3 regions of the Methylobacterium sp. ap11 genome follow, and region 1 is predicted to be linked to each of the others. Evidence: predicted binding sites of a transcription regulator. Region 1 holds the regulator's gene; each other region holds the start of a gene.
The links. Region 1 encodes PhoB, which activates phosphate uptake and scavenging genes when phosphate is short. Its sites were predicted from a motif close to TGTCATNNANCTGTCAT; they were not measured.
Positions count from the first base shown of each region.

Region 2: a site for PhoB is predicted at 5,218-5,234, ahead of BMX97_RS19325 (esterase-like activity of phytase family protein). Genes of this name have one in related genera too.
Region 3: a site for PhoB is predicted at 5,426-5,442, ahead of BMX97_RS12150 (esterase-like activity of phytase family protein). Genes of this name have one in related genera too.

Region 1 covers NZ_FOEB01000004.1:285,934-293,067, forward strand. Annotated here, with positions in the region: gene pstA (phosphate ABC transporter permease PstA) at 1-449, shown strand, start outside; gene pstB (phosphate ABC transporter ATP-binding protein PstB) at 472-1,284, shown strand; gene phoU (phosphate signaling complex protein PhoU) at 1,371-2,108, shown strand; gene phoB (phosphate regulon transcriptional regulator PhoB) at 2,176-2,877, shown strand; gene BMX97_RS07950 (hypothetical protein) at 2,905-3,816, opposite strand; gene BMX97_RS07955 (hypothetical protein) at 4,364-4,636, shown strand; gene lpdA (dihydrolipoyl dehydrogenase) at 5,091-6,479, opposite strand; gene BMX97_RS07965 (dihydrolipoamide acetyltransferase family protein) at 6,483-7,134, opposite strand, start outside.
Region 2 covers NZ_FOEB01000013.1:83,722-90,855, forward strand. Annotated here, with positions in the region: gene BMX97_RS19300 (DJ-1/PfpI family protein) at 1-643, shown strand, start outside; gene BMX97_RS19305 (M23 family metallopeptidase) at 662-2,704, opposite strand; tRNA gene BMX97_RS19310 (tRNA-Pro) at 2,997-3,073, opposite strand; tRNA gene BMX97_RS19315 (tRNA-Pro) at 3,161-3,237, opposite strand; gene BMX97_RS19320 (histidine kinase famiy protein) at 3,484-5,172, shown strand; gene BMX97_RS19325 (esterase-like activity of phytase family protein) at 5,322-6,674, shown strand.
Region 3 covers NZ_FOEB01000007.1:30,364-37,497, forward strand. Annotated here, with positions in the region: gene BMX97_RS12135 (heme lyase CcmF/NrfE family subunit) at 1-1,138, shown strand, start outside; gene BMX97_RS12140 (cytochrome c-type biogenesis protein) at 1,143-1,622, shown strand; gene BMX97_RS12145 (P1 family peptidase) at 1,619-2,614, shown strand; gene BMX97_RS12150 (esterase-like activity of phytase family protein) at 2,861-5,380, opposite strand; gene crcB (fluoride efflux transporter CrcB) at 5,582-5,953, shown strand; gene BMX97_RS12160 (Rdx family protein) at 6,029-6,430, shown strand; gene BMX97_RS12165 (sensor histidine kinase) at 6,468-7,134, shown strand, end outside.

The DNA of each region.
Region 1 (7,134 bases):
TGGGCGGCTACTCGGGCTGGGCCGGCGCGGTCGCGCTCGCCATCATCGCCACCCCGGTGATCGTGCGCACCACCGAGGACATGCTGCGCCTGGTGCCCGGCACCCTGCGCGAGGCCGGCGCGGCGCTCGGCGCGCCGCTCTCGATCGTGATCCGCAGCGTCACCTGGCGGGCGGCGCAGTCGGGCATCGTCACCGGCGTGCTGCTGGCGCTCGCCCGCATCGCCGGCGAGACCGCGCCGCTGCTGTTCACCGCGCTCAACAACAATTCCTGGTTCAGCCCGAACCTGATGGGCGGCGTCGCCAACCTCCCGGTCATGATCTACCAGTTCGCGCTCTCGCCCTACGAGAACTGGCGCCAGCTGGCCTGGGCCGGTGCGCTCCTCATCACCGTCACCATCCTGGGCCTGTCGATCGTGGCCCGCCTCGTCCTGCGCGGCCCCCAGCGCTGACCCGCATCCTGGAGACACACCGATGAGCGCCACCGCCACCGCCGTGCCGGTCGTGGGCCAGAGCACGGCCGACGAATCCGCCGCGATCCGCCTCGCCGTGAAGGACCTCAACTTCTACTACGGCGACTTCAAGGGGTTGAAGAACATCAACCTCAACTTCCTCGACCGCCAGGTCACGGCGCTGATCGGGCCGTCGGGCTGCGGCAAGTCGACGTTGTTGCGCACCTTCAACCGCATCTACAGCCTCTACCCCGAGCAGCGCGCCGAGGGGCAGATCCTGCTCGACGGCCGCAACATCCTCGACCCCTCGATCGACCTCAACGAGCTGCGCGCCCGGGTCGGCATGGTCTTCCAGAAGCCGACCCCGTTCCCGATGTCGATCTACGACAACATCGCGTTCGGCATCCGGCTCTACGAGCGCCTCGGCAAGGCCGACCTCGACGTCCGCGTCGAGGAGGCCCTGCGCAAGGGCGCCCTGTGGGACGAGGTGAAGGACAAGCTCAAGCAATCCGGCATGGGCCTGTCGGGCGGCCAGCAGCAGCGCCTGTGCATCGCCCGCACGGTGGCGCAGCGCCCGGAGGTGATCCTGTTCGACGAGCCGACCTCGGCCCTCGACCCGATCTCGACCGGCCGCATCGAGGAGCTGATCGAGCAGCTGCGGGGCGAGTTCACCATCGCCATCGTCACCCACAACATGCAGCAGGCGGCGCGCATCTCGCAGTTCACCGCCTTCATGTATCTCGGCGAGCTGATCGAGTTCGGGCCGACCAACCGGCTGTTCATGAACCCGTCGAAGCGCCAGACCCAGGACTACATCACCGGCCGGTTCGGCTGAGGCGTCCCGCCCTCGTTCCGCCGGCCCGGGCCCTTGCCGGGCCGGCCCGATCCCACGCTCCACTTCATCGCGGGGAGTCTCACTCCATGTCGAACCACATCGTCACCTCCTACGATCAGGAGCTGCAGAACCTGCGGCGCAGCATCGCCGAGATGGGCGGCATCGCCGAGAAGATGGTGGCCGATTCCGGCCAGGCGCTCCTGCGCCGCGACGCCGCCCTCGCCCAGTCGGTGATCGCCGTCGACCAGCGCCTCGACGGGCTGCAGCGCGAGATCGAGGAGAAGGCGATCCTCCTGATCGCCAAGCGCCAGCCGATGGCGATCGACCTGCGCGAGACGATCTCGGCGATCCGCGTCTCGGGCGACCTCGAGCGCATCGGGGATCTCGCCAAGAACGTCGCCAAGCGCGTCGTCGCGATCGCCGACCAGGTCCAGCTGCAGAAGATCGTCGTCGGCGTGGAGCACATGAACGAGTTGGTCCAGGGCCAGCTCAAGGACGTGCTCGACGCCTACGCCACCCAGGACACCGTGGCGGCCCTCGACGTCTGGGCCCGCGACGGCGGCATCGACGCGCTCTATACCTCGCTGTTCCGCGAACTCCTGACCTACATGATGGAGGATCCGCGCAACATCACGTTCTGCACGCACCTCCTGTTCTGCGCCAAGAACGTCGAGCGCATCGGCGACCACACCACCAACATCGCCGAGACCATCCACTACCTCGCCACCGGCGAGACGCTGACGACCGACCGGCCGAAGAACGACGGGTCGAGCTTCGCCACCGTGGATCCCCAGTTCTCGCCCCAGTCCCCGCCCAAGGCCTGACCGGATGGCCTGCCCGGCCGCGAGGCCGAGCGGGCCGTCCCGGCGGCGACGACCCTGAAGTGCCCCGATGAGTACCCGCATCCTGATCGTCGAGGACGAGGAGGCCCTGACCCTCCTCCTGCGCTACAACCTCGAGGCCGAGGGCTTCGAGGTCGACGCCGTCGCCCGCGGCGACGAGGCGGATATCCGCCTGCGCGAGCAGGTCCCCGACCTCGTCCTCCTCGACTGGATGATGCCGGGCCTCTCCGGCATCGAATTGTGTCGGCGCATCCGCGCCCGCCGCGAGACCGAGCGGCTGCCGGTGATCATGCTGACCGCGCGCGGCGAGGAGGGCGACCGGGTGCGGGGGCTCGCCACCGGCGCCGACGACTACATCGTCAAGCCGTTCTCGGTGCCCGAGCTGCTGGCGCGGGTGCGCGCGCTCCTGCGGCGCGCGAAGCCCGCCCACGTCGCCGACCTGCTCGTCGCCGGCGACATCGAGCTCGACCGGGTCAGCCACCGCGTGCGCCGCGACGGCCGCGAGCTGCATCTCGGCCCGACCGAGTTCAAGCTGCTCGAGTTCCTGATGCAGAGCCCCGGCCGGGTCTTCTCCCGCGAGCAGCTCCTCGACGGCGTCTGGGGCCACGACGTCTACATCGACGAGCGCACGGTCGACGTGCATATCGGCCGCCTGCGCAAGGCGATCAACCGCGGCCGCGACTCGGACCCGATCCGCACCGTGCGCGGCTCCGGCTACTCCTTCGACGAGATGTTCGCGCCCGAGCCGTGACGCCGGACGGCCGTCTCCCGGTCCGGGTCAGAACTCCATCCCGAACTTCACCCGCAGGCTGTGCCGCTCGAACTGGTTCAGCCCGAGGGACCGGCCGGCCAGGGCCGGGTCGGTGTCGCGGCCCCAGACCTGCCCGGCATAGGCCACGGTCAGCCAGACCTTCTCGGTGAACCGGTGATGCAGCGCGGGCCCCAGGGTGAGCGCCTCGCTCTCGAGCCGGTTCAGGAAGGCCCCCTCGTAGCCGCGCAGGTAGCGGACCTCCGGGCCGAGATAGGTGCTGTCTCCGACGCGCCCCACGAGAGCGTTCGACCACAGGAAGGTCGAGGAGCGATAGCCCGGGCCGCCCCGCTCGCGCCCGGCCGCCGGTTCGACGCTGATGTTGCTGCCGTACCAGAGCTTGTCCGGCACCACCTGGACGTCGAGCTGGAGCAGGCTCTCGACGTCGAAGATGTCGGCGCCGCGGCCTTCGACCGGGAGGACGCGCGTGAAGCGAGGGCGCACCTCCAGGGCGAGACCGAAGGGCTGCTCCTTCGAGCCCTTCAGGAACTGGTACTTCACCTCGAGCGAGACGCCGTCGAAGGTGCCGTAGGACTTGTCGTCCAGATCGAGAACGTTGCGCTGCCGCCGCAGCGTGCCGAAGGCGCTGAGTTCGAGGCTCAGCCTGTCGATGGGGTTGAACTGGTAGGCGAGCCGCGTGTCGAGCACGCGGTAGGCCGACCGGCCGGGGCCGTCACGACGCTTGCCGATGCGCGAGACGGTGTCGACCACCGCTTCCTGCTCGCCCTTCTCGCCGGCATCGGCGCCTTCCGTGAAGCCGAACAGGTGCTCGGTATCGACGTCCTTCCCGTCGTCCGTCTTGCTGGACGTTCCGGCCGGACGGCCCTCGTCCTCGCCGGCCTCCCGCGCGCCGCCCAGGCCCGTCCCGGACCTGTCCTCCATCCCGGACCTGTCCTTTGTCCCGGACTCGCTGCGCGGCGCGGCCTGCGTGGATGCCGGGGTGGAGAGGACGAGCATCAGGACGCCCGCCGCGGCCGACAGGCATCGCATCGGCTCGGTGATTCCGGTCATGGTCGCGCGAGGGCCCCAGATGTGCCGTGCTCCAGCGCGTCTGCTTAGAAACGATGCCGGCCGGCCTGGCTGCCGCAAAAATGCAACGCCCGTAAGACCTTTGGACCGCGCGGGATTACGAGGGGCGTCCGACGCATCGGAGGCCTTCGCGCGGTCGGCAGGACCGGGGATGGGCTCCGGTCCGCACGACCCCGGGGCGCCTTGACGTTGGCTCCGTACAAGGCTTGGCCGACGGCTGCGCGCCCGCCCCGAGCACCGCGCCGAATCCTGGCGCCGATCCCGACATGCCCACCCGCACCGCCCCTTGCACGGATCCGTCCCTGGGTCAGGGGTGAAGGCGATCTGCGTATCGAACATTTATAGTTGTAGATCGCCGAGCATGACGTTAGGATTTTCAAGTCAAGCGGGGAATGTTTCCATGGAAAAACTCAGAAACATCGCGACGATCTTGGCTTTTCTGCTGGCCGGAGAGATGATCGCTTCCATGCTCGGACTTGCCGTGCAGCCGGCATCGGCGCAGTCGAGCGCCGAGCGCGAGAGATGCGCGGAATCGGTCGGGATCCAGACACGTCACAACGGCCGGAACAGCTGGATCAAGCGGAGAGTCTCCGGCAAGACCTACAACGCTTTTCTTCGGTGCACGGACGACATTGCCATGAAACGTGCCGACGCGAAGCCGGGCCGCCCCTGAGAGCTTGGTCGACCGATCGACACGCTCTATCCCACCAGCAACCTCATCCTGAGGTGTTGGTCGATCGAAGATCGACTAACCTCGAAGGAGGGCTCCAGAACTCTCCGAGGTTACTGGATCCCTCCTTCGAGGCTCAGCGATCCTCGATCGCCTCGCACCTCAGGATGAGGTAGAGTGCAGGATGGAAAATCCCCTCGCGATTGTGTCGTCGCAAGCCGAGCAGGCTCCGACACATCAAGATATTTTCGTGTATCTGATAAAAATTCTCTCACGACGTCGACCCCGTCAGTCAGTCAGGCCCTGACACTCCATCGGGGCGACCGGCAGCGATCGGTCGGGAGGCCGGCACCCGGCTCGCGAACCGACGGAACCCGCGCGATGCCCACCGTCTCGCGGTGGGCGCGCCGCCACGGGACGGGGCCCCGCCGGACGGTTCCGTCCGGCGGGGCCTCCTTCAGATGTGCAGCGCCTCGCCGAGCGCTCGCAGGTTCGCCTCGTGGAAGGCCTCGCCGAGGGTCGGGTGGGCGTGGATCGTGCCGGCGACGTCCTCCAGCCGGGCGCCCATCTCGAGCGCTAGGCCGAACCCCGCCGCCAGCTCCGAGACCCCGGCTCCCACCGCCTGGATGCCGAGGATGAGGTGGTTGTCGGCCCGCGCCGTCACCCGCACGAAGCCGTCCTCGGCGCCCAGCGTCATGGCGCGGCCGTTGGCGGCGAAGGGAAACAGGCCGGTGCGGATCTCGTGGCCGGCGGCGCGGGCCTCGTCCGGCGACAGGCCGGCCGAGACCACCTCCGGGTCGGTGAAGCAGACCGCGGGAATCGCCACCTTGTGGAAGGCGCGGCGGCGCCCCGCCACGAGGTCGGCCACCATCTCGCCCTGCGCCATGGCGCGGTGGGCCAGCATCGGCTCGCCGGTCACGTCGCCGACAGCCCAGACGTTGCGCATCGAGGTGGCGCAGCGCTTGTCGATGCGGATGAAAGGCCCGCTCATGTCGAGGTCGAGCCGCTCTAACCCGAGGTCGTGCGTGCGCGCCTTGCGGCCGACCGCGACCAGGATCACCTCGGCGGGGATCGTCCGGCGCTCGCCGCCGACCTCGACATCGAGCGCGTCGCCCGAGAGCCCGGTCGCCTTGGCGCCGAGCAGCACCTCGATCCCGAGCGCGCCGAGGCGCCGCGCCACCGGCCGGGTCAGCTCGGCGTCGTAGGCCGGCAGGATCCGCTCGGCCATCTCGACCACCGTGACCTTGGCGCCGAGCTTGGCGAAGGCGGTACCGAGCTCGAGCCCGATATAGCCCGCCCCCACCACCGCCAGGGTGGCGGGGACCTTCGGCAGCGACAGCGCCTCGGTCGAGGAGATCACCCGCCCGCCGAAGGGCAGGTGGGGGAGCGCCGCCGGGACCGAGCCGGTGGCCAGGATCACGTGCTCGGCCCGCACCCGCTCGGGGCCGGTATCGGTCTCGACGAGGCAGGTCTTGCCGTCGACCATCCGCCCGCGCCCGCGCAGGATCTTGACCCCGCCGCGCTTCAGGAGCGACGCGACCCCGGTGTTGAGCCGCCCGACGATGCCGTCCTTCCAGGCCACCGTGCGGGCAAAATCGAGGCTCGGGGGGCCGGCCGAGAGCCCGAAGGGCGAGGCGTCGCCGGCCTGCAGCACGGCGGCGTGATAGGCCTCGGCCGCGTGGATCATCGCCTTCGAGGGGATGCAGCCGACATTGAGGCAGGTGCCGCCTAAGCGATTCTCCTCGACCAGCACGGTGTCGATGCCGTGCTGGCCGGCGCGGATCGCCGCGACGTAGCCGCCCGGGCCGCCGCCGAGCACCAGGAGCTTGGTGGTGATCTCGCCCACGGGTCAGGCCTCCATGAACAGGGTCGCGGGCGTCTCGAGCAGGCCTTTCAGCGCCTGCACGAACAGGGCGGCGTCGTAGCCGTCGACCACCCGGTGGTCGAAGGACGCCGAGAGGTTCATCGTCAGGCGCGGCACGAAGGCGCCGTCGCGCCAGACCGGGCGCATCACCTGCTTGTTGACGCCGATGATCGCGACCTCCGGCCGGTTGATCACCGGCGTGGTCACGATGCCGCCGAGCGCGCCGAGCGAGGTGATGGTGATGGTCGAGCCCGAGAGCTCGTCGCGCGCCGCCAGGCCGTTGCGGGCGGCCTCCGCCAGGCGCCGCACCTCGGCGGCCGAATTCCACACGTCGCGGGTCTCGGCGTGGCGGAGCACCGGCACCATCAGGCCGGACGGCGTCTGGGTGGCGATGCCGACATGGATGCCGGCATGGCGGTGGATCACCTCCGCCTCGTCGTCGTAATGCGCGTTCATCTGCGGGAAGTCCGGCAGGGCGCGCACCAGGGCCTGGACCAGGAACGGGATCAGGGTGAGCTTCGGCCGGTTCGCGCCGTGGCGCTGGTTGAGGGCGGCGCGCAGCTCCTCCACCGCCGTCACGTCGACCTCCTCGACATAGGAGAAATGCGCGACGCGGCGCTTGGCATCGGCCATGCGC
Region 2 (7,134 bases), on a different contig from region 1:
CTTCCCGCAGGTCCAGCAGCTCGACCTGACCGGGCCCTACGAGGTCTTCGCCTCGGTGCCCGACAGCGCCGTCCACCTGATCTGGAAGGACGGCGAGCCGGTGCGCTCGGCCACCGGCATCCCGTTCGTGCCGACCGCGACCTTCGCGACCTGTCCGCCCCTCGACGTGCTCTGCATCCCGGGCGGGGCCGGGGTGAACCCGCTTCTCGAGGACGAGGCGGTGCTGGATTTCGTGCGGGCCCGCGCCCGCGAGGTCCGCTACCTCACCTCGGTCTGCACCGGCGCGCTGGTGCTCGGCGCGGCCGGGCTGCTGACGGGCAAGCGCGCGACGACCCACTGGTACGCGCACGACTTCCTCGCCCGCTTCGGCGCCGTGCCGGTGCAGGACCGGGTGGTGCGGGACGGCACCCTGATCACCGCCGGCGGCGTGACCTCGGGCATCGATTTCGGGCTCGCGGTGGTGGCCGAACTGCTCGGCCGCGAGGAGGCCGAGACGGTGCAGCTCACGCTGGAATACGCGCCGGCCCCGCCCTTCGGCGCCGGCACCCCGGCGGAGGCGCCCCCCGCGGTGCTGGAGCGGGCGAGGAAGCGGCTCTGCGGTTCCCGGGCGGCCCGGGAGGCGATCATCGGGCGGATCACCTGAGCCCGCGAAGGCGCAGGGTCAGCGCATCGCCTCGCGCTGCGCCAGGGTGGTGGGCGCGCCGGATTTCTGGATCAGCCCGTCGATCTGGTCGCGCTGGCGCCGGAACTCGGCGAGCAGCCGACCGTCGAGCTCGCGGCCGCGGGGCACCCGGATCTTCATCGGGTCGACGAAGTGGCCGTTGATGATGACTTCGTAGTGCAGGTGGGCGCCGGTCGAGAGGCCGGTCGAGCCGACATAGCCGATGATCTGGCCCTGGCGCGCCTTGGTGCCGGTGCTGACGCCGCGGCCGAACCGGGACATGTGGTTGTAGGTGGTGACGTAGCCGTTGGCGTGCTGGATCTCGACCCGGCGGCCGTAGCCCGAATCCCAGTCGGCCTTGATGACCGTGCCGTTGCCGGCCGCGAAGATCGGGGTGCCGATGCGGATCGACCAGTCGACGCCGGTATGGAGCTTGGCGTAGCCGAGCACCGGGTGGCGGCGGTAGCCGAAGCCCGAGCTCATGTTGCCGTCGGCCACCGGCTTGCGCAGCAGGAACTTCTTCAGCGACCGACCGGCCTCGTCGAGGTAGTCGACGCTGCCGTCGTCCGGCGACTGGAACCGATAGATCCGCCGCGCCTCGCCGCCGAGGTTGAGCGCCGCGAACAGGATGTCAGGCCGCTCGGCCGAGCCGCCGGCCTCCTCGTCGTAGGTGTAGAACAGCTCGATCCCGTCGCCGGGGGCGACGCGGCGCTGGAAGTCGACGTCGTAGCCGAAGATCCGCACCAGGTCCTCGACGGTCGAGCGCGGCAGGTCGTAGCGCGCCGCCGTCTCGTAGAGGCTGGCATAGAGGCGCGCGCCCGTGCCCTCCTCGTCGTCCTCGGCCTCGGGCTTGGCGGCGGGCTTCTGGGCCACGCCCTCCGGCACCGGCGGGGCCACCGACACGAAGCCGCCGCGGTCGTTCATCGCGGCGATCGCCTCGACGCCCGACTCGCCGTAGAGGATCACCCGGGTGAGCTGGCGCGGGTCGCCGAGCTTGGGGCCGGGCCCGATCTGCAGCCGCATCTGCTGGCCCTCGCCGACCGCGCCGGACCGGACCCGGGTGCCCAAGGCCGCCAGGATCGGGCGGATCTGCTCGTCGAGGCCGCCATTGGCCTTGAGCACGCCCTCCAGGGTCTCGCCGCGCTTGATCGCGACGTCGCGCTCCTCGACCAGCGGCGCGTCGCGCTCGCGCTCCATCTTGGCGAGGTCGGTGACGTTCTCGCGCATCACCCGGACCTCGATCGATTTGAACGGGCCGGACGCGCCGCCGAAATCGGCCGTGCCGTCGAGGCCCGGCAGGGTCGTCATGCTGCGCAGCGTGCGCGAGAGCATCAGCTGCGGGGCGATGGGGAGCGCCGCGCGCCGCCCGGCCTCGGCGGCGAGGCGCCGCTCCTCCTCGATCTGCGCCGCCACGTCCTCGTCCGAGAGGGCGGGGGAGCCGGCCGGCACCGCGAGGTCGCCGAGGTCGCGCTTGACCACCGAGACCTCGGCGTCCGGCGCGTCGGCCGTCGCCGATTGGGCATCGGGCGCGCGCTCGAGCCCCGGATCGCTGAAGAACCGCATCGGGTCGAAGGGCGGGATGTCGGTCGCCGCCATGCCGGCGGTGGTCGAGAGCGCGGTGGCGATCCGCACGAAGGGCCGGACCTTGATGATCTCGCGCTCGCCCGCCCGCAGGGTGACGGGCGCCTTGAAGCTCTGCTTGGCGAGCGCCACCATCGGGTTGCGCACCAGCCGGTCGCCCTTGCGGGTGAGGTTGGTGCCGCCCTCGCTCGCCACCGGGCGCGGGGCCACCGCCACCGCCTGCGGCAGCTCCGCGAAGGTGACCTCGCCCTGGAGCGAGACCCAGATTGCCGAGCCGATCAGGCCGGCACCGGTCATGCCGGTGAGCACGCAGGCGGCGAGCCAGCGCAGGTTCACGTCCCGGCGGTCGGCCCGCGGCGAGGCGGCGCCCGTGAGGTCGAGGGGCGGCTCGCGGCCGGGATCGGCCGACCGGCCGCGCGGCGCCTGCTGGGATCCGACCGGGTCGAGGCGCGCGCGCTTCACCGTCACTCCTTACGCCTTCTCGTATCGGTGCCGCGACACGGCGCGATCTGGCGCCGCGGGGCCGGGCAGGGAGCGCTCCGCGCTGCCGCGACCATGCGTGGGCGACGCCTGGAAATCAACGGCGGGCGGGGCCGGCTCCCCAGGGGGATCCAGCCGGCTTCCTCGTCGGTCTCTCCGGCGCCAGGATGTCAGGATTGAGGCCGTTCCGCGGTCGGCGCCCGCAGGCAGGCATCGACGGCACCTCGCGATACGCGATCGGCGGGGAAGGGGTAATGCGATAGGCGGGAATGATTGGTCGGAGTGGCAGGATTTGAACCTGCGACCCCCACGTCCCGAACGTGGTGCGCTACCAGACTGCGCTACACTCCGACGCGCCCGAAGGCACGGGTATCATATCGTCACAGCATCTTGTTCAGATGTCTGTTGTCTCGGGAAGACTCAGGCTCGCGAGAGCGCTGGTCGGAGTGGCAGGATTTGAACCTGCGACCCCCACGTCCCGAACGTGGTGCGCTACCAGACTGCGCTACACTCCGAACGGTCGGCCGCCGGCCGACGAGGGGGCTTATAGCGAGGGCCTCCGGGGGCCGCAAGGCCGTTCGTGCGGCCCGGCCGAGTTTCTTGAAGCCGGCTCGGGTTCCGGGGTGCGGTCCCTCCCGGGCGGCCGGAGGGAGGAGCGAGGCGGGGAGGGTGCAACGGGCGCGGGCAGGAAAACCTTGCACGATCTGGTCTCGCCCCCCATTGTCGCGGCTCATAGGGACGGTCGATACCGGCGGGATGGCGTGAGCGAGGACGATCGGGCCGGGCCGATGCAGGCCGGGATGGCGGAGCCGGGCGAGAGCCACTCCGCCGAGGCGCCGTCCCTGGCGCATCTGAAATCGGCGACGATCCGCCAGCCCGGTCTCGACGACCGCGGCAGCGTGTTCTTCGCCGCGATCGAGATGACCCGGATGCCGATGATCCTGACCGATCCCCGGCAGCCCGACAACCCGATCGCGTTCGCCAACCGGGCGTTCCAGGACCTCACGGGTTACACGCAAGCCGAACTGATCGGCCGCAACTGCCGCTTCCTGCAGGGGCCGGAGACCAGCCGCGAGACCGTGGCCGAGCTGCGCCAGGCGGTCGCCGAGCGCCGGGCGATCGCCACGGAGATCCTCAACTACAAGCGCGACGGCTCGCCGTTCTGGAACGGCATCTTCATCGGCCCGGTCTTCGATGAGGCCGGGGAGATCGTCTACTTCTTCGCCTCGCAGCTCGACGTGACCCGGCGCCGGGTCTCGGAGCAGGCGTATCGCCAGGCGCAGAAGATGGAGGCGATCGGCCAGCTCACCGCCGGCCTCGCCCACGACTTCAACAACCTGCTGCAGGTCGTCACCGGCAATCTCGAACTGGCCCGGGGCTCTGTCACGAGCGAGCGGGCGCAACGCCAGCTCGCCAACGCGGCCGGCGCGGCGGAGCGCGGCGCGAAGCTGACGAAGCAGCTCCTGTCCTTCGCCCGCAAGGCGCGGCTCGAGCCGCGCCCGCTCAACCTCAACGCCCTGGTGCTGGCCTTCGCCGAGGTGGCGGAGAGCACGCTCGGCCGCAACGTCTCGGTGCGCCTCGACCTGATGCCGCGGCTGCCCGCCGTCACCCTCGACCGCACCAACCTCGAGATGGCGCTCCTCAACGTGCTCATCAACGCCCGCGACGCGATGCCGGCGGGCGGCACGGTGACGATCTCGACCGCGCCCGTCCACCTCAACGGCAACGGCAAGGCCCGCGCCCTGCCGCCCGGCGACTACGTCGCGCTCCGGGTCCGCGACGAAGGGGAGGGGATGCCGCCCGGGGTCGCCGAGCGGGCGACCGAGCCGTTCTTCTCGACCAAGGGCCCGGGCAAGGGCACCGGCCTCGGCCTCGCCATGGCGCACGGCTTCGTGCAGCAGTCGCGCGGCCGGCTGGAGATCGAGACCCGGCCGCGGTCCGCCGAGGCCGAGGGCGGCACCACCATCACGATGCTGTTTCCCGCCGGCCACGGCGCCTCGACCGAGGAGGAGCCCGCCGAACCGAAGGCGGTGCTGCGGCGCGGCGACGAGACCGTGCTGGTGGTCGAGGACAGCGACGACGTGCGGTCGCTCGCCCGCGAATACCTGGAGAGCCTCGGCTACGGCGTGCTCACCGCCCGCGACGGCGAGGAGGCACTCGAGATCCTGGGGCGCGAGGCGCGCATCGACCTCCTGTTCTCGGACATCGTGATGCCGGGCAGCGTCAACGGCCTGGTCCTGGCCGAGCGGGCCGGGCGCCTGCGGCCGGACCTGCCGGTGCTGCTCACCACCGGCTACAACGAGGACCTGGTGGCGCAGGGGCCCGCGACCCCGACCATGGACGTGCTCGGCAAGCCCTACCGCAAGGCCGAGCTCGCCGACCGCATCCGCTCCGCCCTCGACCGCGGCGCGAGGCGGATGCCGGCCCCGGGCGAGCCGCATCACGGCTGAGGCTGCGCCCGGATCGCACAGGCGCCGCCTGTCGTCACTGCCTGTCGTCACCTGCCTGACATGGGAGATCCGCAAGGAACGGGCGCGCTTAAAAGCCGCCCGAGGATTTTTTCATGCCGCGCCGTTCCGTTCTCGCTCTCACGCTGCTGATGTCGGTCGCCACCGCCGCCCTGGCGCAGACCCCGCAGGGTCAGGCGCAGCCCGCGCAGGCTCAAGCCGTCCCGACCTTCCCGGCGACGCTCGCCGGCCACGCGGTGCTGCCGGCCGATGGCGTCGCACCGCTGCCGGCGGACGCGCCCCGGGACCTCGCGACGCCGGGCAAGTTCACCACCGGGCGCCGGGTCGAGGCGGTCGGCACGGTCGAGGCGCAGTCGATGGGGCGGACGACCAGCATGAAGCTGCCCCTGCGCGGCCAGCCGCTCCAGGGCCATTCCGGCATCAAGCACATGCCGGACGGCACCTACTGGGTACTGACCGATAACGGCTTCGGTACCAAGGCGAACTCGCCCGACGCGATGCTGTACCTCAACCGCTACCGGATCGACTTCGACAAGGGCGGCGTCGAGCGCGTCGAGACGATCTACCTGCGCGATCCCGACCGGAAGGTGCCGTTCCGCATCGCCAACGAGGCGACCGAGAGCCGCTACCTCACCGGCAGCGACTTCGACCCCGAGAGCGTCCAGTTCGTCGGCGACCGGATCTGGATCGGCGACGAGTTCGGCCCGTTCCTGATCGAGGTCGACCGCAGCGGCAAGGTGCAGGCGGTGGTCGAGACCACGGCCTCGGGCAAGCCGGTGCGTTCCCCCGACAACCCGGCGGTCACCACCCCGGCGATGCCGGGCGGCACGGTCGCGTTCAACGCCCGCCGCTCCAAGGGCTTCGAGGGCATGGCGGCCTCGCCGGACGGGAGCCGGCTCTACGCGCTGCTGGAGGGCCCGCTCTGGGACGCCGACGCCAAGGCGTTCGAGACCCGCGACGGCAAGGAGGTGCTGCGCATCCTCGAATTCGACACCAAGGCCCGGGCCTGGACCGGCCGCTCCTGGCTCTACCCGCTGGACGCGAACGGCCACGCCATCGGGGACTTCAACCTGATCGACGCCACGACCGGCCTCGTGATCGAGCGCGACGACGGCGAGGGCACCGCCGACAAGGCCTGCCCGGCCGGCCAGAAGGGGCCGGACTGCTTCTCGGTCCCGGCCCGGTTCAAGCGCGTGTTCAAGATCGAGATGACCGACGCCAACCAGGGCGGACCGGTGCGCAAGATCGGGTCGATCGACCTGATGCGCATCGCCGACCCGGGCAAGAAGGCGCGCAAGCCCCTGACCGACGGGGCGCTCGCCTTCCCGTTCTGGACCATCGAGAACGTCGACCGGGTCAACGACACCCACATCGTCGTCGGCAACGACAACAATCTGCCGTTCTCGGCGAGCCGCGACCCGCACCAGGTCGACGACAACGAGTTCGTGCTGCTGGAGGTGGGCGACTTCCTGAAGGCGAGGTAGGAACGAGGACCCGGAGCCGGGGAACTCCCCTGCGACCGAATTTCCTCCCGGGCGGGCCGGATTTTCCCGTCCCGGGGTCTTGGCAGGCGGATTGCACGCCGCTATAGACCCGGCTCCACGTTTCCAAGTTCGAAAGGATTGGGCCGACCGGCCCGTCCTTGAGAGAGGCTCCCGGGCGACCGGGTGGCCGAAGTGGCCGGAAGGGCTCAGGGGGGAAACCCCTCGCGCCCCGTCCGGCCATGTCCTGTCCGAGACTGCAGGCGCCGGTTCGCCGGCTTAATAGCCGCCTGCACAGACGGGGAAGACCGAATTTCACCGCCCCACAGCCCATCCGGGCCGGCGGGGCGTCGGTTTGAACCAATCTCACCCGAGGCGCGGGGCCGCGAGGTTCTTCGTATCGGGGGCAGGGCCGTGAAAGCGTCGTTCAGGACGTCGCGGTCTTCTCGCAAGGCCCCGGCTC
Region 3 (7,134 bases), on a different contig from region 1:
GCTCGGCACCTTCCTGGTGCGCTCGGGCGTGCTGACCTCGGTCCACACCTTCGCGACCGATCCCACCCGCGGCACCTTCATCCTCGGCATCCTGGTGCTGTTCATCGGTGGGTCGCTGGCGCTCTATGCCTGGCGGGCGCCCACCTTGCGCCAGGGCGGCCTGTTCGCGCCGATCTCCCGCGAGGGCGCCCTGGTGATGAACAACCTGTTCCTGTCGGCGGCCTGCGCCACGGTGCTGGTCGGCACGCTCTATCCCCTGGCGCTGGAATCGCTGACGGGGGAAAAGATCTCGGTCGGGCCGCCCTTCTTCAACCTGACCTTCGTGCCGCTCGCGGTGCCGCTGCTCCTCGTGGTGCCGTTCGGCCAGACGCTGGCCTGGAAGCGCGGAGACCTCGCGGCGGCGAGCCAGCGGCTGTTCGTGGGCTTCGCGCTGGCCATCGCGGTCACGCTTCTCGCCGTCGCTGTCACCTGGGGCGGGCCGGTCGGCGCGCCGCTGGGCCTCGGCCTCGGCGCCTACCTGATCCTCGGCGCCGCCTTCGAGATCGTCACGCGGGCGAAGGCCAAGACGGTGGGCGTGTCGCTGCGCCGCGCCGCCGGCCTGCCGCGTTCGGCCTGGGGCACGGCGCTCGCCCATGCCGGCGTCGGCGTCACGGTGATCGGCATCGCCGCCCAGGCCTGGAGCGTCGAGGCGCTGGCGACCCTGCCGCGCGGCGGGGAACTCCGCGCCGGCCCCTACGTCGCGGTGCTGGAGGGCGTCCTGCCCCGCACCGGGCCGAACTACACCGAGACGGTGGCCCACCTCACCATCCGGGAGGGCGGCGACCCGGTGGGCGTGATCGAGCCGGGCAAGCGCTTCTACGCCTCGCGCAACATGTCGGTGAGCGAGGCGGGCCTGCTCACCCGCGGGGTGAGCCAGGTCTATGCCAGCGTCGGCGAGACAGGCACCGACGGCCGCGTCGGCATCCGCCTCTACTACAAGCCCCTGGTGCTGCTGATCTGGCTCGGCGCCGTGGTGATGGCGCTCGGCGGCGGCCTGTCCCTCACCGACCGGCGCTTCCGCGTCGGCGCCCCGGCCTCGCGGCCGGCGATCCGCGACGCCGCCGGGCCGGTGCCGCCCCATTCGGTTCCGGCGGAGTAGCCGCATGCCCGCCCCTTCCCCGGCCCTGCGCGCCCTTCTGCTCGCCCTCCTGCTCCTCGCGCCGGTCGCGGCCGGCGCGGTCCAGCCCGAGGAGGTGATGAAGGACCCCGCTCTCGAGGCGCGGGCCCGGACGATCTCGGCGGAGCTGCGCTGCCTCGTCTGCCAGAACCAGTCGATCGACGATTCCGACGCGCCGCTCGCCCGCGACCTGCGGCTGATCGTGCGCGAGCGCCTGCGCCAGGGCGACGGCGACGAGGCGGTGCTGAGCTACGTCGTGCAGCGCTACGGCGAGTTCGTGCTGCTGCGCCCGGTGCTGGCCTGGCACACCGCCTTCCTGTGGTTCACCCCGGTCCTGGTGGTCGGCCTCGGCGGCCTCGCCCTGTGGGCCGCCGCCCGCCGGCGCCGGCCGGCCCCGCCGCGGGGGCTCACCGCCGCCGAGGAGGCGGCCGTCGCCGAGCTGGTGCGCCGGGCCGAGCCGCGGTGAGCGGCGGCCTCACCGACATCGCCGGCATCCGCGTCGGCCACGCCGAGGATCCGCGCGCGCTGTCGGGCGTCACCGCCATCGTGTTCGACGCCCCCACCGTGGCGGCGGTCGACATCCGCGGCGGCGGGCCGGGGACGCGGGAGACCGATCTCCTCGATCCCGAGCGCACGGTACCGGGGGTCGATGCCCTGGTCCTGTCCGGCGGCTCGGTCTTCGGGCTCGATGCGGCATCGGGCGTCACCGCCTGGCTTGCCGAGACCGGCCGCGGCTTCGCGGTCGGCCCGGCCCGGGTGCCGATCGTGCCGGCGGCGATCCTGTTCGATCTCCTCAACGGCGGCGACAAGGCCTGGGGCCGGTATCCGCCCTACCGCGACCTCGGCTTTGCCGCCGCGGCGAAGGCCGGCACCGGCCCGGTGGCGATGGGCTCGGTCGGGGCCGGGCTCGGAGCCCGGACCGCGAACCTGAAGGGCGGGCTCGGCAGCGCCTCGGCCGCGGTCGAGGGCACGGGGCTGCGCGTCGCGGCGCTGGTCGCCGTCAACGCGCTCGGGCGGGTCACGGTCGGGGACGGTCCGCATTTCTGGGCCGCGCCGTTCGAGATCGGCGCCGAGTTCGGGGGCTTGGGCTCGCCCGCGGCCCCGCCGCCCGACGCCTTCGCCTGGCCGGTGAAGCCGATGCCGGGCGCCAACACCACGATCGCGGTGGTCGCGACGGACGCCCGCCTGACCAAGGCCGAGGCCCGCCGCCTCGCCGTGATGGCCCAGGACGGCCTCGCCCGGGCGATCGTGCCGGCCCACACGCCCCTCGACGGCGACCTCGTCTTCGCCGCGGCGACCGGCGCCGTGCCGCTCGCCGACCCAATCGGGGACCTGGCCCGGCTCGGCGACGCGGCGGCGCGGGTGCTGGCCCGTGCCGTGGCCCTGGGGGTCTACCATGCGAGCGCCTTACCGGTGGCGGGGGCGCAGGGAGCGTGGCGGGACCGGTTCGGGGGGTGAGGGCGCAGCGGTTCCTGCTCGAACCCGCCCCCTTTCCCGGACGGCTGGAGCGTCAGCGGAAGGAGATCCGGGAACCAGCAGAAAACTTGCCGCAAAGCGGCTCAGCTTCTGCAACGCCGCAGAGAGGCGGACGCTTCGCGACATTATGCGCTGGATCCAGAATCTCCCTCCACTTCGTGTCAGTCGTCCGGGAAAGGGCGGCGGATCCTACGGGGTGGTGGGCACCTGCTGCCGGGTGCCCACCCCTCAGAACTGGTACCGCAGCCCCGCCGTCACCCCGTGCGCGACCCCGGCCCGGGTGCCGACCGCCGCCTGGTAATCCACCCGCCAGCCGAGACGCTCGGTCAGGCTGCCCTGGAGACCGGCGCCGGCGGTGACGAAGTCGGCTTGCAGGAACGGCACCGCGGCGGTCGCGGTCGCCATCGGGTTCTGCACGCTGGCGAGGCGGAACAGTCCCGCGCTCCGCTGCGGGCCGAGGCCGGCATTGTAGGCCACCCGCACCGAGGGGACGATGCCGGAAAACCCGTAATACGCCACTTCGGCGCCGAAGCGGGCGGTGGTCTGGAGTACGGTGAGGCCGCCATACGCGACGTTGTTGCCGGCCGCGCCCTGCTCGGTGAAACCGTCGATCCGGGCCGAGTAATGGCTCAGGCCCGCGAATGGCGTCAGCCGGAAGGCGTCGCGGTCGAAGACGAGGCCGACCTCGCCGTCGAGCGCCAGGGCGGAGCCCGAGGTGCGGGCCGCGGCGGTGAGACCGTAGGCGGCCGGGCGGCGCAGGCCCGAGAAGTCGACGATCGGCGCCCCGCCGACGATGCCCTGCGCGTAGAAGTCCGGGCCGTAATAGCCGCCATAGGCCGCGACCGTGAAGGCGCTCTGATCCTGCCGGAAGCCTTGCTGGTAGGCTCCTTGCGGCCGCGACAGCGAGCCGCCGCCCCCGCCCACCGCGAGGCCGGCCCGCCACGGGCCGGTGAGCGGCAGGTCGAGGCCGGCCGAGCCCTGCGCGATGGTGCGGTCGAGGGAAAGGCCGCCGTTGCGCGGCTGGTCGGCGAACACGACGTCGCCCCCGACCCAGAGCGCCGGGCCGGCGGTGCCCCAGGCGCCCTGGCCGGCGCCCGCCGGCAGGTTGGCCCCGCGGCGCAGGGCCGAGAGGTGGTCCTGCACCCCGCGCGTCGCGGACGCCGCCGCGCCGATCGCGCCGGCCCCCAGGCCCTGCAGCACCGTCGGCGCCGTCTCCTTCATCACCGCGAGCGAGAGCGGGTCGACGTAGGTCGGCAGGGTCAGCCGGTAGGCGAGCAGGATGTTGTCGTTGTTGATGCCGGCGTCGTAGGGCTGGCCGTTGATGACGCCCTGGCGGGTCAGGAAGTCGTTGTCGTTGCCGACGAGCAGGAAGTAGTCGTTGGGCGCCCGCTCGCTCAGCACCGGCACGAGGCCCATCGCCTCGATCTTCTCGGGGAGCGTGGTCTGGGTCGCCGGGCTGGTGGTGAGGTTCATCCCGAAGCGGTTGAGCTGCACCGGGTTGAGCAGGTTGACGACCTCGGTCGCCTGCACCGGGGCGAGGCCGGCCCGCAGGGTGCCGCTCGGGGCGATCGGCGTCGTGCCGTCATAGGCGCTGCCGGCGATGTTGGTGGCGCCCGCCGTGTCGACGAGGAGCACGCTCTTGTAGACGATCGGCGTGATGTTGCCGGTGCCGAGCCCGTTCGAATCCCGCGACAGCACCAGGAACTGGGTGTCGTTGAGCGCCACCATCTCGCTCTGGGCCGCGGTGCGGTTGGGCGCGCCGCCATTGCCGCTCTGCTGATAGACCGGGAGCTGCAGCACGTATTCCCGGCTCGGGGCCGCCGGGGTCGGGGTGCCGGAGATGTCGTAGTAGAGGATGCGGGTATTGGCCCGCTGCTGCTGGCCGGGGCCGGAATCCTGCAGCGTCGCGCTCTGCAGGATGGCGACGAGGCCGCGCCCGTCGGGCGTCAGCGCCAGGGCCTCGAGGCCCTGGTTGTTGCGCCGCCCGGTGTCGGGCGGGTTGAGCGAGTTGAAGTTGAGCTGGCCGTTCGTCACCGGCTGGAGCGCCGCCGGGATGCCGATCAGGCCCTGCAGCTGGCCGCTGCGGTTGAAGTAGTAGACGTTCGGGCCGTACTCGTCGCTGACGTAGAACGACCCGTCGAGGCGGCGCGCCAAGCCCTCGGCGTCGAGGCTGATGCGCCCGGCGCTCGGGCCGGCGGCGGCCGAGGGCAGCACCGCGCCGAGCTGCACGGTGGTGCCGGCGGCCGGGTCGAGGCCGCTGAAGCGCTGGCCCTTGGCGTCGGTGAGCACGATGCCGCCGTCCGGCGTCAGGGCGACCTGGCGTTGCGAGGTGGTGGCCTGCGGCAGGGCGGCGCCCGCATAGGGCGTGAAGCTCAGGGAGAAGCGGTTGAGCCGGCCGGCATAGTCGCTGAACAGGCCACCATCGGGGTTGTTGTAGCCGCGGTCGGGCAGCGTGTAGAGCGTGCCCGTGTAGGTGTCGCCGCTGCGCCGCCAGGTCGCGAGGTCGACGGCGAGCGACGAGAACGAACCGAGGGAATCGCCGAGGAAGTCGCGGGTGTTGGCCGACAGCCGGCCGACGCCCTGCAGGCCCTGGTTGACGATCGTCGTGCCGCCGGCCGCCACCGAGACCGGATCGTCCGTGCGCTGCAGGTTCGGCACCCGCGCCTCGATCGACTGGCCGTGAGCGAGCCCCGCGCCCGCGAGGAGGCCGCCCGCCGCCAGGGCGGCCCGGATGGAGATGGTGGTCACGATTCGTCCCCGAGGCCGACTTTGCGGCAGCGATGCGGTGGGGACGTGACGGTGGCATGACGCGGCGCGACCCCGCCGCACCGGACGGAGCCCGGTGCGGCCTGCGGGCCACGGTCGCGGGGCGGGCCTCACCCGTCCTGCTCGCCCTCGGCGCCGGGCCGTGGCAGAAGCCACCCGGCATCAAGCGGAGGCGTCGGAGCGGTGAGCTACCTGGTGGTCTTTCTCGGCGCCGGCCTCGGCGGGGCCCTGCGCCACGGCGTCAACCTGTGGGCGGCGCGGGCGGGGAGCGGCTTCCCGTTCGGCACGATGGTGATCAACGTCGTCGGCTCGATCCTGATGGGCGTGCTCACCGGCTGGTTCGCCGCCCGGGGCGGCGGGCCGCAGGCGCTGCGGCTCTTCCTCACCACCGGGGTGCTCGGCGGCTTCACCACCTTCTCGACCTTCTCGCTCGAGGCCTTCCTGCTCTGGGAGCGGGGCGCCCACGGGGCGGCGCTCGCCTACGTGGCGGTGTCGGTGGCGGCGGGCATCGCCGGCGTGGCGGCGAGCCTCGCGGTGCTGCGCCAGCTCGCCTGAGCCGTGCGCCGGATCACGCCCGGCGAACCGGCACGGTTGACAAGTCGGGGGGATCGGGGAGGAGTCGAGCCTGAAATGAGCGACAACGCCCCCTCTCCCGCGACCGAGGCCGACGCGCTCCCCGCCGGCACGCCCCCCGTCCCGGCCAAGGACCGCCCGCGCATCGCCATCACCTACTGCACGCAATGCAACTGGCTCTTGCGGGCCGGCTGGATGGCGCAGGAGCTGCTCTCGACCTTCCGCGACGCGATCGGCGAGGTGGCGCTGATCCCCGGGAGCGGCGGCGCCTTCGCGATCACCTGCGGCGACGCCCTGATCTGGGAGCGCACGCGCGACGGCGGATTTCCCGACATCAAGGCCCTCAAGCAGCGGGTGCGCGACCGGATCGAGCCCGGGCGCGACCTCGGCCACGTCGACCGGGCAAGCCGTGACGGGGCGAGCCGTGACCCGGCGAGCCGGCAGGGCCCGACCCCTTGACCCTCCCGCGCCGCCCGCGCGCCCCCGGGACACCGTCGTGATCGGCCGCCGCCTCAGCGCCCTGCGCCGGGACGGGCTGTCGACGCAGGTCTATCTCGTCGCCCTGGTGATCGCCCTGATCGGGCCGGGCCTGCTGTTCACCGCGATCCTGCTCGGCCGCTACGCCGCCCTCGACCGGGTCCGCTTCGAGCAGGACGCCCGCGAGAGCGTGCGCGGCATCGCGCTCACCATCGACCGGGACATCGCCGGGCTGGTCTCGGTGCTCCAGACCCTCGCGGCCTCGCCGCGCCTGCGCAAGAGCGGGCTCGACGGTTTCGAGACCCAGGCCCGGGCGGTGCGGGAAACGACGGGGCTCGACCTGTCCCTGCGCCGGCCGGACGGGACACAGCTCGTCAACACCGCGCTGGCGCCCGGCGCGCCGGTGCCGCAGGCCCCGCACGAGGAGGATGCCGAGGTCCTGGCGACACGCCGGCCGGTGGTCGGCGGCGTCCGGATGGGCGCCCCCGGGCGGCCGCCGACCTTCGACGTGGCGGTGCCGGTCGTGGTCGACGGGGCGCCGGCCTACGTGCTCAGCGTCACGGTGCCGGTGGAGCGCCTGCACCAGATCCTGGTCCAGGACCTCGCGCCGGGCTGGACCACCGGCATCGTCGACCGCAAGGGCCTGCTGCTCGCCCGCTCGGCGGAGCACGCGACCCTGGCGGGCC